One region of the Rhodobacter capsulatus SB 1003 genome, then DNA from elsewhere that is predicted to be linked to it. Evidence: riboswitches for the same ligand, from Rfam matches in the RefSeq annotation. Region 1 holds a riboswitch; each other region holds the start of a gene.
What was found. A riboswitch is a leader RNA that binds a small molecule or an ion and turns the genes downstream of it on or off. The one in region 1 is predicted to bind cobalamin.
Positions count from the first base shown of each region.

Region 1 (7,516 bases):
AGATCCGGCAGGGCATCTGGGAGGCCGCGCCGGTGCCCGAGGCCCTGCGCGATCGTCGGGTGGAAATCACCGGCCCGGTCGAGCGCAAGATGATGATCAACGCGCTGAACTCGGGCGCGCGGGTGTTCATGGCCGATTTCGAGGATGCGACGGCGCCAAGCTTCGCCAATATCCTTGCCGGCCATCGCAACATGCTCGATTACCGCGACGGCACGCTGGAATTCGACGATCCGAAAACCGGCAAAAGCTATCGCGTCGGCGCCGATCCGGCGGTGCTGATCGTGCGGCCGCGCGGGCTGCACATGGCCGAGGCGAATGTGCTGCTGGCCGGGCAGCCGATCTCGGCGGCGCTTTTCGATTTCGGCCTGACGCTGTGGCATTGCGGCCGGGCGCTGGCGGCCAGCGGCCGCGGCCCGTTCTATTACCTGCCGAAGCTTGAAAGCCACCACGAGGCGCGGCTGTGGAACGAGGTCTTCGTCTTTGCCCAGGACCGCGTCGGGCTGGCGCGGGGCACGATCAAGGCGACGGTGCTGATCGAAACCCTGCCCGCCGCCTTCGAGATGGACGAGATCATCTGGGAGCTGCGCGACCATATCGCCGGGCTGAACTGCGGGCGTTGGGATTATATTTTCAGCTACATCAAGACCTTGCGCAACCACAAGGCGTTCACCCTGCCCGACCGCGCCGAGGTGACGATGGACCGCGCCTTTCTGGCCAGCTATGCGGCACGGCTGGTCAAGGTCTGCCACCGGCGCGGCATCCACGCCATGGGGGGCATGGCGGCGGCGATCCCGGTGCGCGACGACGCCGTGGCGAACGAACGCGCCTTCGCCCAGATCCGCGCCGACAAGCTGCGCGAGGTGGGGATGGGCCATGACGGCACCTGGGTCGCCCATCCCGATCTGGTGCCGGTGGCGATGGCGGTCTTTGACGCCGAGATGCCGGGGCCGAACCAGATCCGCATTCCGCGGCAGGCCTGGCGGATCGAACCGGCGATGCTGTTGCGCCCGCATGAGGGCCGGGTGACCGAGGCGGGTCTGCGCACCAATATCTCGGTGGCGCTCGACTATCTGGCGGCCTGGCTCTCGGGGCGCGGCGCGGTGCCGATCCGCAACCTGATGGAGGATGCGGCGACGGCCGAGATCTGCCGCGCGCAGCTGTGGCAATGGCGCCATCACGGCGTGTCGGTGGCGCTTGCGGCGGGCGGCAGCCGGGGGGTGAGTTCCGACTGGCTGGGCGAGCTGATGCAGCAGGAAATCGCCACGGTGCTGGACCGGATCGGGGCGAACGCCTTTCACCGCGGCCATTACGCCACCGCCGCACGGCTGCTGCTGGAAGCCGTGACCGCCGAAACCCTGCCCGATTTCCTTACCACCGCCGCCTATGCGGTTTTGAACGCGCTCGACTGATGGACCCGATCCCGCTGTTTTCGCCCTTTGGCGGCCCGATCCCCGAAGCTTGCCTGAGACCCTCGGCGCAACCTTTTCCCGCTTCCCCCAAACCCCGGGCAGAGCCCGTCGAAAGGAAACACCATGACGAAAAGACAGACTTTTTCGGAAATCCGCTCCGCTATCCTGTCCCGCTACCCCTGCGGGGTCACGCCGGGTGGCGTGGCGGTCGATGACATCGTGCAGCTGCGGCTGCAAAACACCTGGGACACGCATCTTGATATCGCGCGGGCGATGGCCGGGGTGATGCGCGCCGACATGGCGGCCTATGACGCCGATCCGACGAAATTCACGCAAAGTCTTGGCTGCTGGTCGGGCTTTCACGCGCAGCAGATGATCAAGGCGGTCAAGCGGATGCGGGGCACAGCGCGCGGCACCTATGTCTATCTGTCGGGCTGGATGGTCGCCGGTCTGCGCAACCGCTGGGGCCATCTGCCCGATCAGTCGATGCATGAAAAGACCGCCGTCGCCGATCTGATCGCCGAGATCTACACCTCCTTGCGGCAGGCAGATGAGGTCGCGATGAACGATCTCTTCAAGGCGCTGAAAGCCGCGCAGACCGAGACCGAGCGGCAGGCAGCGATTGCGGCGATCGACGGGTTCGAAACCCATGTCGTGCCGATCATCGCCGATATCGACGCAGGCTTTGGCAACGAACATGCGACCTATCTTCTGGCGAAAGAGCTGATCAAAGCCGGGGCCTGCTGTTTGCAGATCGAAAATCAGGTCTCGGATGCCAAGCAATGCGGCCATCAGGACGGCAAGGTGACGGTCCCGCGCGAGGATTTCATCGAAAAGCTGCGCGCCTGTCGGCTGGCCTTCGAGGAGCTGGGGGTGGAAGACGGGGTGATCGTCGCCCGCACCGACAGTCTGGGCGCCGGTCTGACGCAGAAGGTGCCGGTGTCGCAACGCCCGGGCGATCTGGCCTCGGACTACATCAAATGGCTGGCGACCGCGCCGATCAGCGCCGAAAACCCGATCCGCGAGGGCGAACTGGCGCTTTATCAGAACGGCGCCTTCGTCAAGCCGCAGCGGCTGGCGAACGGGCTTTTCCCGTTCCGCCCCGGCACCGGCCGCGCCCGGGTGGTGGAAGATTGCATCGCCTCGCTGACGCTGGGGGGCGCCGATCTTTTGTGGATCGAGACCGACACGCCGAATGTCGATGAAATCGCCGGGATGGTGGCCGAGATCCGCAAGGTCGTGCCCGATGCGAAGCTGACCTACAACAACTCGCCCAGCTTCAACTGGACGCTGAACCTGCGCAAGCAGGTGCGCGCGCAGTGGCTGGCCGAGGGCACGATCACCGAAGACGCTTATCCGAACGGGCCCGAGCTGATGAAGCCCGACTATGACGACACGCCCTTCGGCCGCGAAGCCGATGCGTGGCTCAAGGCCTTCCAGACCGAGATCGCGACGCGGGCGGGGGTGTTCCACAACCTGATCACCCTGCCCACCTTCCATCTGACCGCGAAATCGATGGATGAACTCTCGCGCGGCTATTTCGGCGAAGACAAGATGCTGGCCTATGTCGCCACGGTGCAGCGCGCGGAAATCCGCGGCGGCGTCTCGGCGGTGAAGCACCAGCACGAGGTCGGCTCGGATCTGGGCGACACGTTCAAGGAGATGGTCGCGGGCGAACGCGCGCTGAAGGCGGGCGGGCATGCCAATACGATGAACCAGTTCGCGGCAGAGTGAAGCAAGGGAGGGCCGAAAGCGCCGTGCCGCCCCACGACCCCGGGGCGGCACGGTTCTTGCGCGCGGGGCCCGGCGCTCAGGCGAAGACGCCGGGCATGACCCCCTGCGGCCCGGCGCCGATCAGCGTGGCAAGGCTGCCCATCGCCGCCCAGTCGATCCCTTGCACCGGCGCCAGCCCGGCGCGATGGCGCAGCAGCGCAAGCCGTTCCGCACAATCCGCAAGCGGCCCCGAGCCCAGACCGCCCTGCAGGATCAGCCGGTCCGGCAGGGCCTGACGCAGGTCTTCCAGCAGCCGCGCCGACCGCCCGCCGGGGGCTTCGGCGCGCATCCTCGAGCCGGTCACGATCACCACCGCCCCGGCTTCGCCGCGCAGGCTGTCCAGGATGTCGCCAAGCTCAAGCTCGAGGATCACCCGCACGACAGCCCCGCAAGGCGCAACAGATCCGCCTTCAGGATCGTGCCGATCATCTCGGTTTCCCCCGGCGGCATCACGATGCAGACCCGCCCGCGCGGCGGCAGCGGCTGCGACGGCCGCCCCGCTCGCTGCAGCAGGCTGTTCAGACGGGTCTGCGCCAGAGCCACCTCGGCAAAGCCGATCGCCGCGGCCTCCTGCATCTGGCCAAGCCGCTGCAGGCTTTCCGCGACGAACCCGGCCCGCGCCTGCAGATCGTCGCGCGCCAGCACCGGCAGGGCTGGCTCCGCCGCGCTGTCCAGCAGCCTTTCGACGAAATCGGGCACCCGCCGCAACAGGTCGGATTGCGCGAAAGAGCCCAACGCATGATCTTGCGCCAGATCGTCGAAGACGCGCTGCGCCAGCGCCAGCAGATCCTCCTCCGGCCGCCACGCCGTCCCGTCGCGCAGGCGGGCGGGGTGCTGATGCAGGACCGCCTGCCGCAAAGGCCAGCGGGGAAAGCGGCGCCTGTCGGTCCAGCCGACCGAAAGCAGCCGCGCCTCGGCCAGCCGGGGGTCGGGGCGATCTGCGCCATCGCGGCGCAAAGCTGCGGCCCGCCCTTCGATCCAGTGCAGCCAACCGTCCTCGACCGCAACCGTCGCCCCGCACAGATCTGCGCGCCCGGCAGGGCCGCCAGATCGTGCCGGATCGGGGCGCCGGTCTGCGGCGGGTCCGCCGCGCGGGCCGCGCCGATCAGAACCAGGCGCAACAGCCGTTGCCTGCCGGGCAAAGAAGTTTCCATCGCGTCCATTTTCACCGCCATGCGCGCCTCCCTGAACAGGGGCGGGGAAACGGCGACACGAACCAAGGCGCGGGCCTCAGGCTTCACGTCCCCCCGGTTCACCCCGCCCGAAACGTCTGCGATGGCAGGTCTCCTGGCTTGCGGGTCATCGCGCCCCCGGACCTTCCCGGGCGCGGGCCCAGTGGCATTTCCGGCGTTGCTCGTCGCTCACAGTTGCGGGGGCAGCCGCGGCCTTGCCCGGACGGGCGCACCGCATTCCCTTTTCAGGCGCAGCCCCGAAGACCGCGCCACCATCGCCACAAGGATGAAAGCAACCGGCGGCGCTGTAAAGCGGGTTTGCGCCCCCAAAGGGCCGCTGCGCGGCACTCGGTCGCAGGCGGCACCGGCCTGGCGCCTGTTTGCACGGGCTGCGGCGGGCCTTGGGCGGCGGGCGGCGGCAGGCGCAGCGGCAGCAAAGGGAAAACTACATGTTGACACCAAGCGCCGGTTGATTGCTATATCGTGACGCTCTGGGTCTTGCGGTTCCCCGCAAGCCAAGAGGGAAGCCGGTGCGATTCCGGCGCTGCCCCCGCAACTGTAAGCGGCGAGCGCGGCTGATCACGCCACTGGGCCCCGGCCCGGGAAGGCCAGCCAAGCTGTGACCCGCAAAGCAGGAGACCTGCCCGAGCCTTGATGACCACCGCTGGCGGAGGGCCGTGCGGGGCGCTGTCGGACCCGTTGCCGGGGCCGTACGGCGTTCCCGTCCCTGCAAAGGCCCAAGGACGAGGACCGCGATGCCGATCGCCGATGCTGCTTTGACTGCCCCCGCGGGTTTTTCCACCCTGCGCACCCGCGATGGCGCGCTTGTGCCCTTTGACGCCCGCCGCATCGTGGCGGCGCTGGCGCGGGCGGGCGATGCCAGCGGCGAATTCGGCGCGGCCGAGGCCCGGGACCTGACGCAAGCGGTGCTTGACCGGCTGGCGCTTCTGGCCCCGGCCAGCCCCCCCGATGTCGAGACGATCCAGAACATGGTCGAGGCGGTCCTGGCCGATACCGCCCATGTTGCCACCGCCCGCGCCTATGCGGTCTACCGCGACCAGCACGCCCGCCTGCGCGCGGACAACCGGGTGCTGATCGACGTTGAACGCTCGGTCAGCGAATATCTGGAACGCTCCGACTGGCGGGTGAATGCCAATGCCAATCAGGGCTATTCGCTGGGCGGGATGATCCTGAACATCTCGGGCAAGGTGACGGCGAATTACTGGCTGAGCCATGTCTATCCGCCCGAGGTCGGCGAAGCGCATCGCGAGGGCGACATCCATATCCACGATCTGGACATGTTCGCGGGCTATTGCGCGGGCTGGTCGCTGCGCACGCTGCTGCACGAGGGGCTGAACGGCGTGCCCGGCGCGATCGAATCCGCCCCGCCCGCGCATCTGTCAAGCGCGCTGGGGCAGATCGTCAACTTTCTGGGCACGTTGCAGAACGAATGGGCGGGGGCGCAGGCGTTTTCCTCCTTTGACACCTATCTGGCGCCCTATGTGCGGCTGGACGGGCTGAGCTATGCGCAGGTCCGTCAGGCGATGCAGGAATTCATCTACAACCTGAATGTCCCCTCACGCTGGGGCACGCAGACGCCCTTTACCAACCTGACCTTTGACTGGACCTGCCCCGAGGATCTGCGCGATCAGGTGCCCATGGTGCAGGGCCGCGAGGTGGGCTTCACCTATGGCGATCTGCAGGCCGAGATGGACCTGATCAACCGCGCCTATATCGAGGTGATGACGGCGGGCGATGCCAAGGGGCGGGTTTTCACCTTTCCGATCCCCACCTACAACATCACCCCGGATTTTCCGTGGGAGAGCGACAACGCCGATGCGCTGTTCGAGATGACGGCGAAGTACGGGCTTCCGTATTTCCAGAATTTCGTGAATTCGGAATTGCAGCCGCATATGGTGCGCTCGATGTGCTGCCGGTTGCAGCTGGACCTGACCGAGCTGCTCAAGCGCGGCAACGGGCTGTTCGGCTCGGCGGAACAGACCGGATCGCTGGGCGTCGTCACGCTCAATTGCGCGCGGCTCGGTCATCTGCACCGCGGCGACGAGGGCGAGCTGATGGTGGCGCTGGATCATCTGGCGCGGCTCGCGCGCACCAGCCTTGAGATCAAGCGCAAGGTGATCCAGCGCCATATCGATGCCGGGCTTTTCCCCTATACCAAGCGCTACCTTGGCACGCTGCGCAACCACTTCTCGACGCTCGGCGTGAACGGGCTGAACGAGATGGTGCGGAATTTCACCGCCGATGCCGAGGATATCACCACCGAGGCGGGCAAGGCGCTGGCGCTGCGGGTGCTTGATCGGCTGCGGGCGCAGATGGTGGCCTTTCAGGAAGAGACCGGCCATCTTTACAACCTTGAAGCCACCCCGGCCGAGGGCACGACCTATCGCTTTGCCCGCGAAGACCGCAAGCGCTTCCCCGGCATCCTGCAGGCGGGCACGGCCGATCAGCCCTATTACACCAATTCCTCGCAGCTGCCGGTGGGCTTCACCGATGACCCGTTCGAAGCCCTGGCGCATCAGGAAGCGCTGCAGGCGAAATACACCGGCGGCACCGTGCTGCATCTTTACATGGGCAGCCGGGTCTCCTCGGCCGAGGCCTGCCGCAAACTGGTGCGCCGGGCGCTGACGAACTTCCGCCTGCCCTATATCACCGTCACCCCCACCTTCTCGATCTGCCCGAAACACGGCTACATCGCGGGCGAACACGAATTCTGCCCGAAATGCGATGCCGAACTGATCGCGAAGAAACGCGCCTGCGCCTGCTGACCCCAAAGGAGAACCCGATGAACAAGCCGCTGACCCAGACCGACCTTGAAAGCGCGATGACCCTTGACGATGCCGAACGCACCCGCTGCGAGATCTGGACGCGGGTGATGGGCTATCACCGGCCGATGGCCTCCTTCAACACCGGCAAGAAGGGCGAGGCGGCCGAGCGGGTCTATTTCTCCGAAGCGCGGGCGCATCTTGGCTGAGCTGGCGCTCTCGGGCCTCGTGCGGCACTCGGCCTGCGACTGGCCGGGGGAGCTGGTGGCGGTGCTTTTCACCCAGGGCTGCCCCTGGTCCTGCCGCTATTGCCACAACCCCGACCTGATCCCGGCCCGGGCGGGAACCCTGCCCTGGGCCGAGGTGCGGGACTTTTTGC
Region 1 is NC_014034.1:3,528,843-3,536,358, forward strand. It holds gene aceB (malate synthase A) at 1-1,409, shown strand, start outside; gene RCAP_RS16495 (isocitrate lyase) at 1,533-3,143, shown strand; gene RCAP_RS16500 (hypothetical protein) at 3,220-3,561, opposite strand; gene RCAP_RS16505 (hypothetical protein) at 3,552-4,139, opposite strand; cobalamin riboswitch at 4,443-4,646, opposite strand; cobalamin riboswitch at 4,831-5,016, shown strand; gene RCAP_RS16510 (ribonucleoside triphosphate reductase) at 5,110-7,140, shown strand; gene nrdD (anaerobic ribonucleoside-triphosphate reductase) at 7,158-7,346, shown strand; gene RCAP_RS16520 (anaerobic ribonucleoside-triphosphate reductase activating protein) at 7,339-7,516, shown strand, end outside.

Region 2 (7,516 bases), 1.3 Mb from region 1:
GCGCTCGAACTCCTCGGCCGGGTAGCTGTCGCGCTGAAACGGCGTCTCGATGTCCGAAGCGACGCGGATGTTGCGCCCGTGCCGGGCATTGCCGCCCAGCCGCGCCGGGGGGGCGGCGTCGAGCACCAGCACCGAGGCGCCCGCCCGCGCCGCCTCGATCGCAGCGCAAAGCCCGGCCAGCCCCGCGCCGATGACAAGGACGCCGACCGAGGCGGGCAAAGGGGGTTGGGGGGCGGGCGTCTGATCCATGGCGGCAAGGTAACGCAAGGCGCGGGCAAGGAAAACCGGGCTAACGCCGGGTCCAGCCCGCCATCTGCGCCGCAAGCGCGTCGCGGGTCCGCGGCAGCGCGCTTCGGGGGCCAAAAGGCCGTGATCGCGCGCGCGAAAGCGCCAGATCGATCACCAGGGGCGGGCGCAGCCCACCCTGTGCCAGCGTCGCGCGGTCGGAGAGCACCGCCGCGGCCGCCCCCTCGGCCAGAACGCGGCCGGTGCGAAAGAGCGCCACCCGGTCCGCCAGAGCGGCGGCGAGTTCGACATCATGGGTGGAAAAGACCAGCGTCATGCCCGCGGCGCGCAGCCCGTGCAACAGGGTCAGAAGCTGCTCGGTCCCGGCCAGATCAAGCCCGGCGGTGGGTTCATCGAGCAACAGCACCTCGGGGCGCATCGCCACCGCGCCCGCAATCGCCACGCGCCGCTTCTGCCCGCCCGAGAGCATATGCGTGGGCCGGTCGCGCAGATCGGAAATCGAGAGCGCCGCAAGGGCCTCTTCAACCCGGGCGCGGGCCTCGGCCTCGGAGAGGCCAAGGTTCAAGGGCCCGAAAGAGACATCCTCGAAAACCGTCGCGGCGAAAAGCTGGTCGTCGGCATCCTGCAACACAAGACCGACGCGGCGGCGCCAGTCGGTCAGATCCTTGCGGGAATGGCCGGTGGCGGTGCCCCCCAGCAGCACCCGGCCCGATTGCGGGCGCAACGTGCCGTTCAGATGCAAAAGCAGCGTCGATTTTCCGGCGCCATTCGGGCCAAGGATGGCCAGGCTTTCGCCCTGCGGCACGGCAAGCGAGAGATCATCAAGCGCTTTCACGCCGCCCGGGAAAGCGTAAGTCAGGGCCTCGGCGGCCAGGATCGGGGTCACAGCAACACTCCGGCCGCAAGGATCGCGGCTTGCAAGGTCAGGATCAGGCCAAGCACAAGCGGCGAGGCCGCGGGCCGGGTCGAAAGTACCCGCATCTCGCCCTGCCAGTTGCGCGCCGCAAGCCCGGTTTCAAGACGCCGGGCGCGGTCGAGCGCGCGCGGCAGCAGCGCCGCGATCACCTGTGCGGTCGAGCGCAGCCAGCGCCGCCGGGTGGCATGGCCCAGACGCGCGCGCTGCGCGGTGGTCATCGCCGCCGCTTCCTCGGCCAGAATGAAAACAAAGCGATAGGTCAAAAGTGCAATCTCGATCAGTTCGGCGGGCACGCGCCAGCGGCGCAGACCGGAGAGCAGATCGGCGGCGGGCGTGGTGGTGGCGAGAAACAGAAGGCAGCAGGTCGCGGCGCTGGCCCGCATCACCAGCGCGGCGGCCTTGGCCGGGCCCTGAGGCGCAAGGCCGATGCCGTCGGGTCCGATCTGGATCAGCAGCACCGCGGCCCCGGTGGTCAGAAAGCCCAGCGGCAGCACCGCGACCGCGGCCCAGAAGCGCAAAGGCACCCGAGCGCCCAGAAAGGTGAAGGCCAGGATCGCGACCGTGACCAGAACCGCGCCCGGAAACGGCGGCACGGTCACGGCAAGCGCCAGAAAACCAAGACCGATCAGGCACTTCTCGGCCAGCGGGCGGTTGCGCCAGCGGCCTTGCGCGGCGACCCGATCGATCGAGGCGATACTCATTCCGCGGGGAAGGACCGGGGCGCGGGGGCGTTCTGCTCGCGGGTCTTTGCGGCACCCTGACGGCGGCCGATCACCAGCCCCACGACAAAGGCGCCAAGGGCCGCCTGCAGCGCGAAGAACAGGCTTTCAACCTCGCCGCTCGGCGGCTCCCAGAGCGGATCGGCCCAGGGGGCAAAGCCCGGCACGGTCGCCTCGATCAGCTCGGCCGCCTGCCCGTCGGCACCGCCGAATTCCCCGCCCATCAGAAGCGGCACCACCACCAGCGCCACGGTTCCGGCCAGCAGCCACAATGTCCGTTTGCTGCTCATCAGCGTGCCTCCCCGGCCAGAATGCGCAATTTGTCCTTGTCATCGACCTTGCCCGCCAGCGCATCGACGACGATCACGGTCAGGAAGCCCTCGGCAATCGCCAGCGGGATCTGCGTCAGCGCGAAGACCGAGCCGAATTTCAGCGCCGCGCCGAGGAAGCCCGAAACCGGATCGGGGTAAGCCAGCGCCAGCTGCAGCGAGGTGGTCACATAGGTCGCCAGATCGCCGAGGAAAGCGGCCAGAAACACCGCCACCGCCATCGAGGCCCCGGCCTTGCCCGCCAGTTTATAGACGCCCCAGGCCACCCAGGGCCCGACGATCGCCATCGAGAAGGCATTGGCGCCAAGCGTCGTCAGACCGCCATGCGCCAGCAAAAGCGCCTGAAACAGCAGCACGATCACCCCAAGCACTGCCATGACCGAGGGGCCGAAGACGACCGCGCCCAGCCCGGTGCCGGTCGGATGCGAGCACGAGCCGGTGACGGACGGAATTTTCAGCGCCGAGAGCACGAAGGCAAAGGCCCCCGAGGCGGCAAGGGTCATCCGGGCCTCGGGACGCTCGGCGACGATCTTGCGGATCTTCACCGCGCCCGCGACGACAAAGGGGCCGGCGGCAAGGGACCAGCCAATGGCATGGGTGACGGGCAGATAGCCCTCCATGATATGCATGCGAACAACTCCACATCGAACGCGCCGCTTTCGGATTGACCGGAGACACCCCGCCCCGGGAAGGCTTGCGACGCCAGAGCGATGGCAGGTCTCCTGACTTGCGGTTCGATCAACTCGGGTCACCTTCCCGGCCGTTCTCCCCGGTGGATCGGGGGGGCCAGTGGTCTTCGACCGTCGTCTCGCCGCTCACAGTTGCGGGGGCAGCCACGGATTAGGCCCCTGATGGGTAATCCTCACCGTGTTCCCTATTAATCCCGTCCAGTTGGGAACCATCGCCTGTTGGAGTAGCCGCGCCGCGGGGCGAGGTCAAGGCCGGGAAGCGTCACGCCGCGGGCACATTGCGACGCAGCAGGTAGATGTCCATCACCCAGCCGTGCCGGGCGCGCAGATCGGCGCGGGCCTGCAGGATTTCATCGGTGACCTCGGCCACGGGCCCCCTGATCAGCACCTCTTCGGGCATGGCCACACAGGCGCCCCAGAAGATCGTCAGCCCGTCGGGCGGCAGGCTTTGAAACGAGCATTCACCGTCCAGCATCGCCACCACCGTCTCGGTGCCCGCGGGCCAGCCGTGATCGCGCAATTGCCGCCCCGTCGTGATGACGACCGGCGCGCCGATGTCATTCAACGGAATCGCATGGGCGGCGCAAAGCGCCTGAATCGCGGTGATGCCGGGGATGACTTTCGTCGTGAGCGGCAGGCGGGATTTCAGCCGTTCGGCGATGCGCAAGGTGCTGTCATAAAGCGAGGGATCGCCCCAGACGAGCAGCGCCACCCGCCCCTCAAGCCCCGGAACATGCGCGGTGATTTCCGAAAGCCAGGTCTCGGCGATGGCATCGTGCCAGTCGTCCACCCCCTTGCGATAGGAGGGGTTCGACGCGTCGCGGACGGGCAGCGCGAAGTCGATGACCTTGGTGGCCGGGTTCGTCAGATGCGCGGCACAGATCTGGCGCCGCAGCCCGGCCAGATCGGATTTGTCGGCGCCCTTGAGCGGGATCAGGATCAGATCGGCGGCATTCATCGCATCGACCGCCTGCCCGGTGATGTGGCGCGGATTGCCGGTGCCGATGCCGATCAGGGAAAGCTCGATCATCTCAGGCCTCCGGCGCGTAAAGCGGACCATAAAGAATGAGCGCGGGCTTGTCGGAGCGTTCCGCGGCAAGGCTTGCGGCAAGATCGGTCACGGTCGAGCGGGTGACGCTTTGCCCGGGGTGGCCCACGGCCTCGGCCAGAAGCGCGGGCGTATCGGGGGCCAGCCCATGCGCGATCAGATCGGCGGCCAGTTTCGGAAAGGTGCGCTTGCCCATGAAGACGACGGTCGTCGCCCCCTTGTCGGCCAGCGCCGCCCAGTTCAGCCCCTCGGGCAGATCGCCCGTCACATCGGCGCCGGTGACGAATTGCACCCGCCGCGCGGTCAGACGGCGGGTCAGCGGCAGCCCGGACGCGGCGGCGGCGGCGCAGGCCGAGGGCACGCCGGGGATGATCTCGTAGCCGATGCCCGCGCCGGTCAGCGCGTCCAGTTCTTCCTCAAGCCGGCCGAAAAGCCCGGAATCGCCCGATTTCAGCCGCACCACCCGTTGCCCGGTCAGCGCATGATCGACGAGCAAGCGGCTCACATGATCCTGCTTCGGCGAGGGCCGCCCGGCCCGCTTGCCGACCGCGATGAGTTCGGCCCCCCGGGCGGGCATGGCCCCAGGATCGGCCCCGGCGGAAAGATCGTCGAACAGCACCACATCGGCCTTGGCGAGCCGGTCGGCAGCTTTCAGCGTCAGAAGCTCCGGATCGCCCGGGCCCGAGGAGACGAAAGAAACGAAACCGCTCATTCGCTGCCCTCCGGAAAGCGCGGATGCGTGCCAAGCGGCCGGTAGCGGCGGTCGTAATCGCCCGCGTAAAGACGGCTTTCGTCGAAATCCTCGGTCGCCAGCGACCGGCCGACCAGGATCAGCGCCGTGCGCTCCAGCTCGGCGCCAAGGCTGGTCTGCAGCGTGGCCAGCGTCGCCCGGACGACGCGCTGATCGGGCCAGCTTGCGCGCCAGACGATGGCGACCGGACAATCTTCGCCGTAATGCGGCACCAGTTTTTGCACAACCTCGTCAAGCACATGCACGGAGAGGTGAATGGCCAGAACCGCCCCGGTGCGGGCGAAATTCTCCAGCGTCTCGCCCGCGGGCATGGCCGAGGCCCGCCCCGAGGTGCGGGTCAGAATGACCGATTGCGCCACGCCCGGAAGCGTCAGCTCGGCCCCAAGGGTCGCGGCGGCGGCGGCAAAGGACGGCACACCGGGCGTCACATCATAGGGAATGTTCAGGGCGCGCAGGCGGCGCAGCTGCTCGCCCATCGCCGACCAGATCGACAGATCCCCCGAATGCAGCCGGGCGACATCCTGGCCCGCGGCATGGGCCTCGGCGATCGTGTCGATGATCGCATCAAGGCTCATCGGCGCGGTGTTGACGATCTTCGCGCCGGGCGGGCAATGGGCCAGCAGCGCTTCGGGCACCAGCGATCCGGCGTAAAGGCAGACCGGACAGGACGCGATCAGATCGCGGCCGCGGATCGTGATCAGATCCGCCGCCCCCGGCCCCGCGCCGATGAAATGCACCGTCATTCGTCCTCTCCCTCCGCCACGGCAAGGACCACCCCGCCGATCACCTGTCGGGGCAGCACCAGCCGCGCCCCCTTGCCCGCCGCGACCAAGGCCGCCGCCTCTGCGACCGAGCCGGTGCCTTTCAGCGCCCGGACCCGCTCCGATTGCGCGGGCGTGTCCACCCCCGCGACCATGACGCCGATCACCCGATACTCGGGCAGAGCGGCGGCAAGCTCTTCGGCTTTTTCGCGCGCCGTGGCAAGGGCATCCACCTCTCCCACGGTGGCGACCGCCTGACGCAGCGGTTTTGACCCGGTTCCCGGCCGAAAACCGACACCGGCCACCCTCATCTTTGCCCGCTCCATTGCAGCTGCGGACGGCTGGCCGACCAGCCGCGCATCCGGCCCAAGGGTTCGGCCTGCGCGATGTCGATGCGCAAAAGCTGACCGCCATGCCGGGCGTGGAGTTGCGTCAGCAGCGTTTCCGATTCCAGCGTCACCGCATTCGCCACGATCCGCGTTCCGGGGGCGAGCCACTCCCAAAGCCGGTCATAAAGTGCCTGCGACCCGCCGCCGCCGATGAAGACGGCCTCAGGCAGGGGCAGATCCGCCAGCGCCGCGGGGGCCGTGCCCTGCACCGCCCGCATCCGGGGCGAGAGCCCGTAAGTGTCTATGTTCTTTTGGATATTCTCGATCCGGTCGGCCCGCGGCTCGATCGTGATCGCGCGTCCCCCCGCCAGACACCATTCGACCGAGACCGAGCCCGAGCCGCCGCCGATATCCCACAACAACTCGCCGCGGCGCGGGGCGAGCGCGGCCAAGGTCAGCGCCCGCATCGGCGATTTGGTGATCTGCCCGTCATGGGCAAAGGCGCTTTCGGGCCGCCCGGGCACCTGCGAAAGCCCCGTGCCGGAGGCAAGATCCGCGCCATCCAGCGCCACCGCGACCAAAGCAGAAACATCAGTAAAATCATAGTCTTCCGCGGCAATGCTGCGCAGCATTTCGGCCGGACCGCCCAGCCGCTCGGCCACCGCCATCCGCACCGCGCCAAAGCCGTTTGCGACCAGCCAGCCCGCCAGATCCGCCACGGCGGCGCCGTCGCGCAGCGTCACGACCGCGCGTTGCCCGCGGCCGAGCACCGGCAGCAACCGCCCGAAAGGCGCGGCATGCAGGCCAAGCGCGGCGGTCTCCTCGACCCGCCAGCTCAGCCGCGCGCAGAGCAGCGACACCACCCCGGGCACCGGAAAGGCTTGCCATTCCCCGGGCGCCAAACGCTCTGCCAGCATGGACCCCGCCCCGAACCAGAACGGATCGCCCGAGGCCAGAACCACCGTCGCCCGGCCGCGGCAGTCCAAAACCGGAGCAATCTCAAAGGGAACGGGCCAGGCCCGACCGCGCCCGCCCGCCGCCACAAGGTCAAGATGCCGCGGCCCGCCAAAGATCACCTCGGCTGTTTCCAGCGCCCGACGGCTTGCCAAGGACAGCCCATCAAGGCCATCTTCGCCCAGACCCAGAATGCTCAACCACGGATCAGACATGACGCGCCTCCTTGTGCTTGGCGGCACCACCGAAGCCAGCCGCCTGGCGAAAACCCTTGCAGATCAGGGCTTTGAGGCGGTCTTTTCCTATGCGGGCCGCACCGGTGCCCCCGTCGCCCAGCCCTTGCCCACCCGCATCGGCGGCTTTGGCGGCGTCGCGGGGCTGGTCGATTACCTGACGCGCGAGGGCGTGAGCCATGTGATCGACGCCACCCATCCTTTCGCCGCGCAGATGAGCGCGAACGCGGTCGCCGCCTGCGCGCAAACCGGCGTGGCGCTGTGCGCTTTCGAACGTGCGCCCTGGACCGCGCAAGCGGGGGACCGCTGGACCCATGTGCCCGACCTTGCCGCCGCCGTCGCAGCCCTGCCGCAGGCGCCCGCGCGGGTGTTTCTGGCAATCGGCAAGCAGCACTTGCGCGACTTTTCCGCTGCACCGCAGCATCACTATTTGCTGCGCCTGGTGGACCCGCCCGAGGGGCCGCTGCCCCTGCCCGATGCGCGCGCGGTGATCGCCCGCGGACCCTTTACTGTTCAAGGGGATACGGAATTGCTGCGCAGC
Region 2 is NC_014034.1:2,194,210-2,201,725, forward strand. It holds gene cobZ (precorrin-3B synthase CobZ) at 1-249, opposite strand, end outside; gene RCAP_RS10105 (energy-coupling factor ABC transporter ATP-binding protein) at 290-1,132, opposite strand; gene cbiQ (cobalt ECF transporter T component CbiQ) at 1,129-1,863, opposite strand; gene RCAP_RS10115 (energy-coupling factor ABC transporter substrate-binding protein) at 1,860-2,171, opposite strand; gene RCAP_RS10120 (energy-coupling factor ABC transporter permease) at 2,171-2,839, opposite strand; cobalamin riboswitch at 2,906-3,127, opposite strand; gene cobF (precorrin-6A synthase (deacetylating)) at 3,162-3,929, opposite strand; gene cobA (uroporphyrinogen-III C-methyltransferase) at 3,931-4,659, opposite strand; gene cobM (precorrin-4 C(11)-methyltransferase) at 4,656-5,441, opposite strand; gene RCAP_RS10140 (cobalamin biosynthesis protein) at 5,438-5,770, opposite strand; gene RCAP_RS10145 (bifunctional cobalt-precorrin-7 (C(5))-methyltransferase/cobalt-precorrin-6B (C(15))-methyltransferase) at 5,767-6,957, opposite strand; gene RCAP_RS10150 (cobalt-precorrin-6A reductase) at 6,956-7,516, shown strand, end outside.
Region 2: linked by a shared signal. The riboswitch ahead of RCAP_RS10120 (energy-coupling factor ABC transporter permease) and the one ahead of RCAP_RS16505 (hypothetical protein) in region 1 are both predicted to bind cobalamin.

Region 3 (7,516 bases), 1.3 Mb from region 1:
ATGGACCGGAACCCACGGGTCGCAAATGGTGACCGTCGCCTCCGGCTACATCAAATCCTTGCTGGCCCATGCCTCCTTTCTCAGCGGCAAGCCCGCCACCGAGATGATGTTCCTTGACCATGGCTGCGGCTGGGGGCGCATTCCGCGCTTTCTGTCCCGCTTCCTTGCGGCCGAACAGATCTACGGCTTCGATCCGATGGCGGAATCGATCGCCATCTGCGCGCGTGACAAGGTTCCGGGCACCTTCCGCCAATGCGACCCCTATCCCGACTCGCTTCCCGCCGATCCCGGCCAGAAATTCGACCTGATCAATGTCTTCAGCGTTTTCACCCACCTCAATGAAGCCTATCAATTCAAGGTGCTCGAGACGCTGCGCGACTATATTGCCCCCAAGGGCGTTCTGGCCGCGACCATCCGCCGCGATATCTTCTGGCAGGGGCCGCGCTTTGATGCCGCCACGCGTGAAACCATGATCCGGAAACACCGCAGCGAAGGGTTTGCCCATCTTGTCGGGGGCAATCTTGGAACCAAGGACAAGTCGGCCTTCTTCGGAGAAACTTCGACCAGCATCGCATATGTCCGCGACCGCTGGAAGGGCTGGACCCTTGTGGCCACGGATATCAGCGTCGCGCAACCGGGTCAGATCGTGCTTTTCCTGCAGCGCAGCTGATCGTGAACCAAAACCGCAGTCATGTCCGAGTTTTCCATGAACGAACCCTTTGAACCCATTGAACGTCACCACCCGCGGATGCCGCCGACCACCGCCTTCGGCCTGAAACCTCTGATCGATCGCGGGTTTCGGATTTCTGTCGGCGCCTACAGCTACGGAACGCCCGCGTTGAAATGGAACGAGGCTGAAAAGACCGCCCATTCCGTCGAGATCGGCGCCTTTTGTTCCATCGCCGCCGAGGTGTCGATTTATGTCGGCACGCAGGGCATTCATCCGCTTGATTTTGTCTCGACCTATCCGATGCGCATGGTCTTCGGGCCCGTGGCGGGGGCGGAACGCCCGGCGGGATATGAACGCGACCTGAGCGTCGTGATCGGCTCGGATGTCTGGATCGGCCGGGACACGATCATCCAGGCGGGGGTCCGGATCGGTCACGGCGCGGTCATCGGCACGCGCGCTCTGGTCACGTCGGATATCGAGCCCTACACGATCGCCGCCGGCATTCCCGCCAAGCCGCTGCGCAAGCGATTTACCGACGAGCAGATCGCCCGCTTTCTGGCGCTGAAATGGTGGACCTGGGAAGAGGAACGGATACGAAAGGTGCTGCGCCAGTTTGCGACGCGCGACATCGACTGGGCGCTGGATGCGTTGGAGGCCGTCGCGCCGTAACGGCTGCAGGACGAGCTGGCCCGGCCCGAAGCCATCGCTGCGCGGCAAAGGCAACGGCCCGAAGGGCGGGGCCGGATCGCGCAAATTCGACTTGTTTTTTTTCGAATATGACGCTGCGTCACACCGCCGATTTGATGCCGATCACAGGGCTTTCGGCGGGAATCGCCCGCGGCGCTAAACCGGTTGTTTTCTTTCCCGCGGCAGACTCACCTCGGTTGAACAGTTCGACTCGAGGGGTGAGATGACAGACCGCAACCGCGTGCCGCCCAGATCCTGCGGGATCTCTCCTGGCGGGCAAGGCGCCCGTGACGGGCGCAAATCCGGCATCGCGGCGGGGGCTGGCATTAGGACCCGGGCCCGCGATCTTTCTTGCAGGCCTGCGCCGGGTGGACTGAATTGCTTTTGAAAGGACCAAGAAACATGCGACTTTGGGGAATCTCGGCGCGTATCTATGCCATTGTGGCGCTTGCCTCTTTCTCGCTTCTCGTTTTGTCCGAGACGCTGCTGCATTTCGCGGTCGGGAACGCCTACGAAATGCGCCAGCAGCATCTGAGCGATGTCACGGACACCGCGGTCAGCATTCTGGCAGAGTTGCAAAAGCAGGTCGAAGCGGGCGAAATGGATCTGGCCGCCGCAAAGGCCGAGGGCGCGAAACGGATTTCCGGGTTGCGGTTTGACGACTCGGGCTATTTCTTCGTCATCGACCACAGCGCGACCGTGCAGGCGCATCCGGTCAAACCCGATTGGGTCGGCACTTCGAAGATCGACCTGACCGACCCGCAAGGCACGAAGATCTATCAGGAAATGATCGCCCTCGCCGAGTCCGAGGGCGCCGGGTCGATCCGCTACATGTTCCAAAAGCCCGACACCGACACGCCCGAAGAAAAGATCGGTTTCGTGCGCGATTTCACCCCCTGGGGCTGGATCGTCGGCACGGGGTCCTATGTCAGCGACATCGCGGCGGCGCTCGTGCATCTGCGGCAGGTCAGCTTCATCTCGATGGGGCTGGTGGCGCTGGTGCTGGTGGCGGCGGCGACCGGTCTTGCGCGCAGTGTCACCAAACCTCTGGCGCAGGTGCATGGCCGGATGGAGCGGATGACCGCGGGCGATGCCGAAAGTGCGGTGCCCTGCACCGATCTGCGCAGCGAAGTGGGCGACATGGCCAAGGCGATCGAGGTGTTCCGGATCTCGCTGCATGAAAAGGCGCAGATGGAAGAGCAGCGCAAGGCGCAGGAAGCCGCGCTGGCCAGGGCGCAATCCGAAGCGCGCGAGCGCGAGGAAGCCATGCGCCTGCGCGAGGCCGAGCTGGAACGCGAGCGTCTTCAGGAGGAGGCGCGGCGCCTGACCGAACGCGAAGAGCAGCGCCGCCGCGAAGAGGCCGCGCGTGAAGCGCAGATGGCCGAGCAAAACCATGTGGTCGGCACGCTTGCCGCGGGCCTGCGCGCGATGTCTGCGGGCGATCTGACCGGGCGGATCACCCAGTCCTTCCCCGAGTCCTATGAAAACCTGCGGCATGATTTCAACGCCGCGCTGGCGAAGATGTCGGGGCTGATCGCCTCGATCGTGCGGGCGACCGATGTGGTGGAACTGGAAACGCGCCATCTCAGCTCGGCGTCAAGCGAGCTTGGACGGCGCACCGAGATGCAGGCGGCCTCGCTCGAGGAAACCGCGGCGGCGATGAACGAGATGGCCTCGTCGGTGGAAAATTCGGTCGCCGGGGCGCGGACCGCGGCGCAGGCGGTCAGCCGGACCCGGACCACCACGGCAACGGGGCGCGATGTGGTGCGTCAGACCGCGCAGGCGATGGACGACATTGCCCGCAGCTCGGAACAGATCTCGCGCATCACCAGCGTCATCGACGACATCGCCTTCCAGACCAACCTGCTTGCGCTGAATGCGGGCGTCGAGGCCGCGCGGGCGGGGGAGAGCGGGCGCGGCTTTGCCGTCGTCGCCTCGGAGGTGCGGGCGCTGGCGCAGCGGTCTTCGGAAGCGGCGCGGGAAATCGCGACCTTGATCGATACCTCGTCGCGGCAGGTGGCCTCGGGGGTGGAGCTGGCCTCGCGCTCGGATACGGCGCTGGAACAGATCGAAACCCTTGTCACCGAACTGGACGGGCTTCTGGTCAGCATCGCCAATGCCGCGACCGAGCAATCGGCGGGGATCAGCGAGGTCACCGCGGCGGTGAACCAGCTCGATCAGGTCACCCAGCACAATGCCGCGATGTTCGAGGAAAATTCGGCCGCGACGCAGGGGCTTTTGAACGAGGCGCGCAGCCTCAAGGAGCTCAGCGGCGTGTTCCGGGTCGAGGACGAGGCGGCGCAGAGCCGGGCGGCCTGAGGCGGAACCGGCCGGGGCCGTCAGGCACAGGCGGCACGCATCCGGGGGGGCCTTTCGGAAGGCTCACAGATGGCAGGCAAAGCAGGGGCGGGCGCCGCTGCGGTCGATCCGGGCCTGCACCCGGAAGGCGCGGGCCAGAACCGTCTCGGTCAGGGCGGTGTCGGGCGGGCCATCGGCCAGAAGCCGCCCCTCGTGCAGCACCAGCACCCGGTCGGCAAAATCGGCGGCAAGCGTCAGGTCGTGCAGCGCCGTGATCACCGTCAGCCCGAGCCCCTTGAGCAGGGCCAGCAGGTCCAGCCGGGAACGGATGTCGAGAGGGGGCGTCGGCTCGTCAAGCACGATCACCCGGGGTTCCTGCGCCAGCGCGCGCGCGATCATCACGCGCTGCCGTTCGCCCCCCGACAGCGTGGCAAAGGGGCGGCTCGCCAGCGCCGTCAGCTCAAGCCGGTCGAGCGCCGCCTGAACAAGCGTCGCATCGGCGCCGTCGGGCGTGGCCAGCCCCGCGCCCCAGCCGCGCCGATGCGGCAACCGCCCCAGCGCGACGATCTGCCGGACCGTCAGGCCGAATTCGCCCGGCTGTTCCTGCAGCACCGCGGCCAGCACGCGGGCGGCCTCGGGCGCGCTCATCAGCCACAGATCGCGCCCCAGCAGCCGCACCGTGCCGCGATTGGGCGCGATCTGGCGGCAGATCAGCCGCAACAGCGCGGTTTTCCCCGCCCCCTTCGCGCCGCAGATCGCGAGACTCTGCCCCTCGGGCACGGCAAAGGAAATATCCGACAGAAGGTCCGGCTGCCCCTTTGGCCCCCAGAACACCCCGGAGAGATCGACCATGGTCACGGCTTCGTCCTTTCGCAAAGGGGAGGGGGGCCGTGTCGGGGCGGCGAGGGCCGGGCCGTCGCGCAAGCCCGCCCCGGCCCGGCCCCGCGGCCCGGAGCCGGGGGCGGCACCGGCGGCGCCCCGACATGCTGCGGCCCGGCCAAAGGCCGCCGCTTGCGCTGATCCATCGCATGCTCCTTCCGGGACACCCCGCCCGGCGGTTGATGACGCTGATGGCAGGTCTCCTGACTTGCGGGTCGTGGCTTCCCCACCTTCCCGGCCCCGCGGTCGGGGCCAGTGGTTGCCGGGGGGTGCTCGCCGCTTACAGTTGCGGGGGCAGTTACGGATTTGGCGGCTGATGCCTACACCACACCGTATTCCCTTTTCACCCGGCCGCGCGTGGCTTGGCCGGGAACCATCTGCCGCGAAGGTGCCCGCGAAGATCCCCGCCGTCAAGGCGCATTGCGACCGGCCTGCCGGGATCGGGGCCGTCTTCCCCCGCGGCGGCCGCCCCGCGGGCCCGGCCGGTGCCGCGGGTCAGGCCGCCACATGGGCGAGCAGCAGGCAGCTTTGGCTGTTGATCACCCCCGGAATTTCGCGGATCGCGCGCAGCACCCGGTCGAAATCGACCAGCGAGCCGGTGCGGATTTCCACCACCAGATCCCAGGCGCCGTTGGTGGCATGCACGGTGCTGACCTCGGGCAGGCCGGTCAGGGTCCGGATCACCTGCCGCGAGAGCTTGCCCTGCAATTCCACCAGTGTGATCGCGCGCACTTCGCCCTCGACATCCACATCGGTCTCGATGGTGAAGCGCCGGATCCGGCCCTCGGCCAGCAGGGTATCGAGCCGCAGCTTGGCCGTGGTGCGCGAGACCTGCGCGGCATGGGCCAGTTCGGTGATGCTCATCCGCGCATTCCGGCGCAGCGCGGCGATGATCCGCCGGTCGGTGGCGCTGAGGTCGGTCATCTGGTCATATTGTCCATATGGCTGGTCAGGATGAGCAGATAAAATACCAAGGTGATCAGAATGGCCAGCGAAACCTGCAACGAGGTTTGCGAGCCTTTCGCCTCTACAGGAGCAAAAGATGACGCGAAGCAGTATCATTCTCGGGGCGCCGATCCAGAGCGGCACCCACCAGCCGGGTTGCGTGATGGGACCGGCCAGCCTGCGCACGGCGGGGTTGATCGCCAGCCTGACGGCGCTGGGATGGCGGATCGAGGATCAGGGCGATCTGTCGATCGGTCCGCAGGCGGCGGTGGCCCATGCCAATCCCGCGGTGCATCATCTGGCCGAGACCCGCGCCTGGATCGCGCTTCTGGCCGCGCGCGCCGAGGCGGCCGCGGCGCAAAGCGATCTGCCGGTGTTTCTGGGCGGCGATCATTCCATGTCGGCGGGCACGATGGCGGGGGTTGCCGCCCATGCCGCGCGGCTGGGCCGTCCGCTCTTCGTGCTCTGGCTTGACGCGCATCCCGATCTGCATTCGCTTGATACCACCGAAAGCGGCAATCTGCATGGCACGCCCGTCGCCTATGCCTGCGGCCTTGGCGATTTCGCCGCCTATCCGCCGCTGGCCCATGCGATCGACCCGTCGCGGCTGTGCATGATGGGCATTCGTTCGGTCGATCCGGCCGAGCATCGCCGCATTCTCGAGCACGGGATCGAGGTGCATGACATGCGCGCCATCGACGAGACCGGCGTCGTCGCGCCGCTGCGGGCCTTCATCGACCGGGTCAAGGCGGCGAACGGGCTGCTGCATGTCAGCTTCGATGTCGATTTCCTTGACCCGGGCATCGCCCCCGCGGTGGGCACCACCGTGCCGGGCGGCGCCACCTTCCGCGAGGCGCATCTGATCATGGAATATCTGTGCGATGCCGGGGTTGTCACCTCGCTCGATCTGGTCGAGCTGAACCCGTTTCTGGACGAGCGCGGCCGCACCGCTTCGCTGATCTGCGACCTGGCCGCCAGCCTGTTCGGCCGCCGCGTGCTGGACCGTCAGACCCGGAGCTTCGCATGATGCTGCGCCCACAACCCTCGCAGCGGGCCTTCGTGCCCTTCGTCTCGGTCGAGAACATGATGCGTCTTGTGCATGCGATCGGCGTCGAACGGTTCATCGCCGATCTGGCGGGCCATATCGAGGCCGATTTCCGCCGCTGGCCCGAATTCGACAAGACCCCCCGCGTGGCTAGCCATTCGCGCGATGGCGTGATCGAACTGATGCCGACCGCCGATGCGGAAAGCTACGGGTTCAAATATGTGAACGGCCATCCGGGCAACATGCGCGCGGGCTATCAGACGGTCACCGCCTTTGGCGTGCTTTCTTCGGTCAGCACGGGTTATCCGCTGCTTTTGACCGAAATGACGCTGCTGACGGCGCTGCGCACTGCTGCCACCTCGGCGCTGGTGGGGCGGTATCTTGCGCCCGAGGGGGCGCAGGTGATGGCGCTGATCGGCAACGGCGCGCAATGCGAGTTTCAGGCGTTGGCGTTCCGGGCGCTGTGCGGCATCAACCGACTGCGGCTCTACGACATCGACCCGCGGGCAACCGAAAAGGCCCTGCGCAACCTGCGCGCGCAGGGGTTCGAGGTGACCGCCTGCGCCTCGACCCAGACGGCCGTCGAAGGCGCGCAGATCCTCACCACCTGCACCGCCGACAAGCAATTCGCGACGATCCTGACCGACAACATGGTGGGGGCCGGGGTGCATCTCAACGCGATCGGCGGCGATTGTCCGGGCAAGACGGAACTGCATCCCGACATCCTGAAGCGCGCGGATATCTTTGTCGAATATCCGCCGCAAACCCGGATCGAGGGCGAGATCCAGCAGCTGGACCCCGACCATCCGGTGATCGAGCTGTGGCAGGTGATGCGCGGAGAGGTGCCGGGGCGGCGCGATGCGCGCCAGATCACGCTCTTCGATTCCGTCGGCTTCGCGATCGAGGATTTCTCGGCGCTGCGTTTCGTGCATGAGCGCATCCGGGGCACGGATTTCTTCGCGCCGCTCGACATGCTGGCCGACCCCGATGAC
Region 3 is NC_014034.1:2,271,851-2,279,366, reverse strand. It holds gene RCAP_RS10495 (class I SAM-dependent methyltransferase) at 1-670, shown strand, start outside; gene RCAP_RS10490 (CatB-related O-acetyltransferase) at 692-1,339, shown strand; gene RCAP_RS10485 (methyl-accepting chemotaxis protein) at 1,760-3,676, shown strand; gene RCAP_RS10480 (ABC transporter ATP-binding protein) at 3,740-4,507, opposite strand; cobalamin riboswitch at 4,711-4,927, opposite strand; gene RCAP_RS10475 (Lrp/AsnC family transcriptional regulator) at 5,030-5,458, opposite strand; gene rocF (arginase) at 5,577-6,506, shown strand; gene RCAP_RS10465 (ornithine cyclodeaminase) at 6,506-7,516, shown strand, end outside.
Region 3: linked by a shared signal. The riboswitch ahead of RCAP_RS10480 (ABC transporter ATP-binding protein) and the one ahead of RCAP_RS16505 (hypothetical protein) in region 1 are both predicted to bind cobalamin.

Region 4 (7,516 bases), on a different replicon from region 1:
GGGTCACGGCTCTGCGCGACGCGCCGCCGCCGCAGCCGATCCGTGCCCCGGGCGCAGCGTCCCGGCCCGCGACCCCCGAGGATGCGGCCCCGGAGGATGCGACGGCGGGCGGCTGGTGCGAAATCGCCGTGCCGCCCGCGGTCTGCGCCGGGTTGCATGCCTTGGCAAAGACCTGCTCGGCCTCGCTGTTCAACACCGTCTATGCGGCGATCTCTGTGGCGCTGCAGCGGCTGGCCGGGCTTGAGGCGCTGACCATCGGCACCTCGGCCGCGGGCCGCACCGATCCGGCCTGGTTCGACACGATCGGCTATTTCACCACCGTCACCGCGCATTGCCTGCGCGCCCCCGGCGATGCGACCCCGCGCGCGCTGATCACCGCGGTGCGCGACCAGATCACCGCCTCGATGCCGCACAGCGAAATCCCGATAGATCTGGTCGAGGCGGCGCTGTCGGGTGGTACCGCGCCCCTTGATGCGCATATGTTCGAGGTCTTCATCCAGATCCACGCCCAGAACCGGCTGAACGGCGCGCTGCTGCCCTGATCCGGCGGATGCCCGCCTTCGCCCGGCCCCGAAGAGCGTCCCGGGGCCGGGCTGTCGGTCAGAAGGTCATTTTCAGGCCGACGCCGGCCGAGCGCGGATCGACCACGGTGCCCTGCAGCGATCCCTGCAGCGACCGCAGGTTGGTCACCGAACGATCGTCGAAGATGTTGTTCACATAGGCGAAAAGCGACAGATCCTCGCGCGGGGTCCAGGTCACGCGGGCATCGGCCACGGTATGCGCGTCGATCAGAAGCGCCGTCGCATTGGTGTCATCCGAGAAATAGGCGTCGGTGTAACGCACCGTGCCCGCCAGCGTCACATCGGGACGGATCGCCCAATCCGCACCAAGGCTGAGCGTGCGGCTGGGCGCGCGGCCGAATTCATGCCCCTCGTAATCGGCCAGCGCATTCTCGAAGCTGACGATTTCGGTGTGCAAAAGGCCAAGATTGCCGCGCAGGGTCAGGTCGTCGCGCGCCGCGAAGCTGAAGCCCAGCTCCATCCCGTAGGATTCCGCCTTGTCGGCATTGACGGTCACCGCATCGGTATAGCCGCCCTCGATCACCGAGGTCACATAGCGCTGCGCATTCTTCATCCGGCTGTAAAACAGGTTCCCGGTCAGGTCGAGCCGCTCGTCAAACAGCTTCGTGCGGCCGAAAAGCTCGTAGTTCCAGACCGTTTCCGGCTCGAAGGTCACATATTGCCTTGACACGAAGCCAAGCGTCACCCCGCCCGGGTTGTAGCCCTTGCTGACCATCGCGCCGATGCTGGTGGTGTCGTTCAGGTCATGGGTCAGCGCAAGCTTCGGCAGCCAGGCATCGAAGCTCCGGTCGTAATCCAGCACCTCGGGCGTGAAGCTGGTGGTGCCGCGCCGCTCCACGTCGTCGCGCTGATAGCGCAGGCCGCCGGTCACCCTCCAGTCGGGGGCAAAAGGTGCCACACCGCCGCACGTCGGCGTTGTGCAACAAAGCCCCTGTTTCGCCCGCAGTTCCTGAGTGAAACACTCTTGAGTTCCGCGGGTTGCGGGGATAGTGAAAATCGACTCTTTCACTCGGAAACCGGACCCTCCCCCATGTTGCCCCTCAAGACCGCCATTCTGGGTGGCGTCGCCCTCTCCTGCCTTTGCTCCGCCGCGCTTGCCGAGCGGACGAGCTATCCCCTCACCATCGAGAATTGCGAGCAAAAGGTGACCTTCGCGAAAGCACCCGAGCGCACCGTGGCGCTGGGGCAGAACAGCGCCGAGATCCTGCTCCTGCTGGGGCTCGAGGATCGCATGGCCGCCACCGCCTTCTGGCCGAACAGCGTCCTGCCGGAGCTGGCCGCGGCGCATGACAAGGTGGAGGTGCTGACGGTCGAATTCCCGACGCTTGAAGCGGTGCTGGCGCAGCAGCCCGATTTCGTGCCTGCCATGCTGGTGACGCTGATGGGGCCCGACAGCAAGGTCACCAAGCGTGAAGATCTGGAAGCGCTCGGCATCCCGACCTACCTCTCGCCCAGTGCCTGCACCACCGAGGCCGACACGCAGAGCGCGAACGGCAGCGCGGCGAGCTCTGCCTATGGTGTCCGCAAGGATCTGTGGTCCATGGACCTCCTCTACAAGGAGATCGAGGACATGGCGCGCATCTTCGACGTGGCCGAGCGCGGCGCGGCGGTGATCGCCGATTTCAAGGCCCGCGAGGCCGCCCTGCGCGCCGAATTCGCGCCGCGCGAGGATCTGACCTTCCTGTTCTGGTTCTCCAGCCCCTCGCCTGCCGACGATGCCTATCTGGGCGGCGGCCATGGGCCTTCGGGCTACATCGCCGATCTGCTTGGCGGCTCCAACGCGATCAGGACCGAGGCGGAATGGCCGACCCTGGGCTGGGAAGGCATCATGGCCGCCAATCCCACCGTCTTCGTCGCCGCGCAGGTGGACCGCAACCGCTGGGACCTTGACCGGGCCGACACCAAGATCGCCTGGCTGACCTCCGATCCGGCGGTCAGCCAGATGGAGGCGGTCAAGGCGGGGCGCATCGCGGTGATGAGCGGGGCGGCGATGAACCCCTCGATCCGCACGCTTTACGGCGCCGAGCAACTGGCAGACCAGCTCCGTTCCTTCGACCTGCCGTGAGCATTCGTGACGAGACCGGAAGCGGGGCGGGGAAATTCCTCTTGCTTCTGACGGTGTCCCTTCTGGTTCTGTGTCTTGCCGTCGCGGTGGCGATGACCGTCGGCGATTATGCCATTGCGCTTGGCACGGTCGTGCTGGCGGTGGGCAACGGGCTGGGCCTCACGACCGCCGAGATCCCGCGCATCGAGCAGAGCGTGGTCTGGGACCTGCGGCTGAGCCGTGCGCTGGTCGCGGCGCTGGCGGGCGCGGGGCTGGCCATCTGCGGCGCGATCCTGCAGGCGCTGCTGCGCAACCCGCTGGCCGAACCCTTCGTGCTGGGCGTCTCGGCGGGGGCCTCGACCGGCGCGGTGGCGGTCATCGTGCTGGGCATCGGCCGGGCGGGCTGTCGCTGTCCCATGGGGGCTTTCGCGGGCGCCTTCGCTGCCTTCGCGCTGGTGGCGCTTTTGTCGAACGGCGCGACCAGCGGGCCGAACCACACGATCCTCGCGGGGGTCGCCGCCTCGCAGCTTTTCAACGCGCTGACCTCCTATATCGTCACCACCTCGGGCAATGCCCAGCAGGCGCGCGACGTGATGTTCTGGTTGCTGGGCAGCTTCGGCGGCGTGCGCTGGCCGGATTTCCAGCTTCTGATCCTCGTCGTGATGACGGGCCTTGCGATCTGCCTGTTGATGGCACGTTCGCTTGACGCCTTCACCTTCGGCGACGAGGATGCCGCGGCGCTTGGCGTGCCGGTGGCGCGCATCCGCCTGATCCTGTTCGGCGTGACGGCGATGATGACCGCGACCATCGTCAGCATGGTTGGCGCCATCGGCTTCGTCGGGCTTGTCGTGCCCCATGCGGCACGCTTCATCGTCGGGCCGATGCATCTGCGGCTGATCCCGGCCTGCGCGGCTGCGGGGGCAATCTTCCTCGTGCTGGCCGACATCGCCGCGCGCGTGATCGTCGCGCAGCAGACCATTCCCATCGGCGTCGTCACCGCCCTGGTCGGCGTGCCCTTCTTCGCCATCATCCTCTATCGTTCCCGGCCGCAATCATGACCATCGCCGCCCGCAATCTGACCTGGGGCATCCGCAAGCGGACCATCGTCGCGGATGTCTCGCTTGATGTGGCGCGGGGCGAGACGCTGGGCCTGATCGGGCCGAACGGCTCGGGCAAGTCCTCGCTGCTGCGGCTGCTTGCCGGGTTGAAGCGCCCGCAGGCCGGTTTCGTCGAGATCGAGGGGCAGGATATCGCGCGCCTCCCGCGCCGGGCGCTGGCGCGGCAGCTGGCCTTCGTCCGGCAAAGCGCCGCGACCGACAGCAATGTCTCGGTCCGCGACGTGGTGCGGCTGGGGCGGACGCCGCACCGCTCCGCCCTCTCGGGCTGGTCGGCGGAGGACGAGGCGGCGGTCACCTCGGCGCTGGCCCGCGTCGACATGGAGGGGCGCCGCGCGCAGCCCTGGCAGACCCTCTCGGGCGGCGAGAAGCAGCGGGTCCACATCGCCCGGGCATTGGCCCAGGCGCCGCGCATCCTGTTTCTTGACGAGCCGACCAACCATCTCGACATCCATCATCAGATCGCGATCCTGCGCATGGTGCGCGAGCTTGATCTGACAAGCATCATCGCGCTGCATGACATGAACCTCGCCGCGATGTTCTGCGACCGGATCGTCGTGCTGGAGGCGGGCCGTGTCGTGGCCTGCGGCACGCCCGAGGCCGTGTTGACCGCCGAGCTGCTGCGCGCCGTGTTCCGGGTGGAGGCAGAGATCGCCACCTCGACAACGGCCGGGCCGCCGCATATCCGTTTCCGCGCCTGAAAGCGAAAGGGACCGATCCGCATGGGCAGTCTGACGACCCCTCGGCCGCGGCTGAGCGGCGAGCCGCTCGGCATCGCGCTGCGCATCGGCTCCACCCTCGCCTTCGCCGCGATGACCGCCTGCATCAAGGCGCTGGGTGACGCCGTTCCGCTGGGCCAGGTGGTGTTCTTCCGCTCGGCGGTGGCGCTGCTGCCTCTGGTGCTCTTTCTGTGGTGGACGGGCGACTTCCCCCGGGGGCTTGCCACGCGCCGCCCCTTCGGCCACATCGCCCGCTGCCTGATGGGGGCCGCGGCGATGTTCACCTCTTTCGCCACGCTGCGCTATCTGCCGCTGGCCGAGGCGACCTTGCTGTCCTATCTCGCGCCGGTCGTGCTGGCGCTGCTCGGGTGGGGGATGCTGGGCGAAAGGCTTGGTCCAAGGCGGCTGGGCGGCGTCGGGCTGGGGCTGGCGGGGGCGGCGGCCTTCTGCCTGCCCGCCTTCTCGGGCGGGCTTCCGCCGGGCGCGGCTTTGGGGGGGACGCTGGGCCTTGCCACCGCGATGCTGACAGCCGGAGCGCTGCTTCAGGTGCGCCGGCTGACCTTGGCGGGGGAAAAGGCGGGGGCGATCGCCTTCTGGTTCGCCGTGGTCTCGGCCGCGGCCGGGCTTGCGACCGTGCCCGCGGGCTGGGTGTGGCCGCACCCGGCCGAGTTCGCCCTGCTTCTTGGGGCAGGCCTTGCCGGGGGCGTCGCGCATATCCTCATGACGCTGTCGTTCCGCCATGCCGAAGCCGCGGCGCTGGCCCCGTACGAATATCTCTCGATCCTCTGGGCGGCCGTCGCGGGCATGCTTTTCTTCGCCGAACGCCCCGGCACGGCCTTCCTGATCGCCGGCCCGCTGATCCTTGGCGGCGCCATGATCGCGACGCCCGCAGGGCGCAAGCCGACGGTCGTCACCAGGGATCGCGCGCAGGGCCTCTGATCACGAAACCGCTCGATCATCGGGGCCGCTCTGCCCGCCCGCCGTCTCGGGGGATGGACCCGCCGAAGCGCGAGGTTCGATCTGTCCGAGATATAATTTGCAGCAGAAACAACGGTTTTTCGCTTCTCGCGCTTGCCGTTCCGCCACGTTCGGGGTAACCAGCGGCGTCGGTTTCCGAAAGGAATTGAAAGGGAATCCGTTGTCAGAAGCGTCTGACGAACCGGAACTGCCCCCGCAACTGTAGGCGGCGAGGGGTTTCGCACCCAAAGTCACTGTGGCGCATGCCATGGGAAGGCCGCGAAACCTCGATGACCCGCCAGTCAGGAGACCTGCCGACACGTCGAAACGCAATGCGGCCCGGGCGGGGTGTCCGGGGAGGTGTCGAATGACTTTTGCCCTTGGGTGCGTTTGCGCACCCTCCAGCCAGTTCGTGCGCGGCCCGCAGGGGTGCCGCAGGAACACGCCATGGCCGACCTTTCCTGATCTGTCCCCGGCTGCCCTGACATCCGGAGACTTTTCATGTTTGTCCGTTCCCTGACTGTCGCGCTTGCCTGCGCGACCGGCTTCGCGTCGCCCGTCATGGCCGAAACCACCTATCCCCTGCAGCTGAAGAACTGCGGTGTCGATCTGACTTTTCAGAAGGCGCCCGACAGCGTCGTGACCGTGGGGCAGGCCGCGACCGAGATCCTCTATGCGCTTGGCCTTGGCGACAAGGTGACCGGCACCTCGGTCTGGTTCACCGAGGTCCTTCCGGAGTTCCGCGAGACGAATGCCCGCGTCGCGCGGCTGGCCGACAATGACCCGAGCTTTGAATCGGTCGTGGCGAAAAAGCCGGGACTGGTCGCCGTGCAATACGAATGGCATGTGGGGCCGCAAGGCATCGTCGCCACGCGGGAACAGTTCGCCGATGTCGGCATCCCCACCTATGTCTTGCCCGCCGATTGCTGGAAAAAGGACAACAGCACCGGCTCCGACGGCACCCGCAGCGCGATGTTCGAGATGGCCTCGATCCATGCGGGCGTGACCCAGTTGGGGCAGATCTTCGACGTTTCGGACCGGGCCGATGCGCTTGTCGCCGATCTGAAGGCGCGCGAGGCCGTGGCGATCGAAAAGGCCCGGGCGCTCGATCTGCATGACGCGTCGGCGGTGTTCTGGTTTTCCTCGGCCGAGATGGATGTCGACCCCTATGTTGCGGGCCGCAAAGGGCCGCCCGGCTACATGATGGAGAAACTGGGGCTGAAGAATGTCGTGGAGAGCGACGAGGAATGGCCGACCGTAAGCTGGGAAACCATCGCGCGGGCGAATCCCTCGGTGATCGTCATCGCCCGCATGGACCGGCGCCGCTTCGAGGCGGATGATTACGAAAAGAAACTCGCCTTCCTGAAATCCGATCCGGTGACGCGCCAGATGGATGCGGTGAAGAACAACCGGATCGTCATTCTGGATGCCCATGCGATGGATCCCTCGATCCGCAACGTCACCGCGCTCGAGACGCTGGTTGAAGCCCTGCCGGCATTCGGTCTGAAATGATGGCGGCGGCAGCTTCCGGCTGGCGTGCCCGGTCTCTCCTGTGGCGAGGGATGCTTGGGGCTGCCGTGCTGACGATGGCGATCCTTGCGGGGGTCGTCATCGGCGAAACGCCGCTGCCGGTTTCGACGGTGGCGGCGGTTCTGGCCAATGAGCTTTGGAACGCGGGCCATCCCGTCGATCCGATCGATGCGGCGATCATCTGGAACTACCGGATGCCCCGCACGCTGGTGGCGGCGGGCTGCGGCGCCGGGCTGGCGCTTTCGGGCGTCGTGCTGCAAGCGCTGATCCGCAATGCGCTGGCCGATCCCTACCTGCTGGGCGTGTCGGCCGGCGCGTCGACCGGGGCGGTGGCGGTGACCATCCTTGGCGTGGGCGGAGGCGCGCTTGGCCTGTCCGGGGGCGCCTTCGTCGGCGCGGTTCTGGCCTTCGGGCTGGTCGCGGCGCTGGCCCGGGCCGCCGGAGGGGGGCCCGCGCAACTGGTGCTGGCCGGGATCGCGGGATCGCAGCTCTTCAACGCCCTGACGAGTTTCTTCATCGCGAAATCGGCCAATGCCGAACAGGCGCGGGGGATCATGTTCTGGCTTCTTG
Region 4 is NC_014035.1:30,268-37,783, reverse strand. It holds gene RCAP_RS17740 (condensation domain-containing protein) at 1-542, shown strand, start outside; gene RCAP_RS17735 (TonB-dependent receptor) at 601-1,479, opposite strand; gene RCAP_RS17730 (ABC transporter substrate-binding protein) at 1,612-2,646, shown strand; gene RCAP_RS17725 (FecCD family ABC transporter permease) at 2,643-3,683, shown strand; gene RCAP_RS17720 (ABC transporter ATP-binding protein) at 3,680-4,441, shown strand; gene RCAP_RS17715 (DMT family transporter) at 4,463-5,398, shown strand; cobalamin riboswitch at 5,550-5,749, shown strand; gene RCAP_RS17710 (ABC transporter substrate-binding protein) at 5,918-6,928, shown strand; gene RCAP_RS17705 (FecCD family ABC transporter permease) at 6,925-7,516, shown strand, end outside.
Region 4: linked by a shared signal. The riboswitch ahead of RCAP_RS17710 (ABC transporter substrate-binding protein) and the one ahead of RCAP_RS16505 (hypothetical protein) in region 1 are both predicted to bind cobalamin.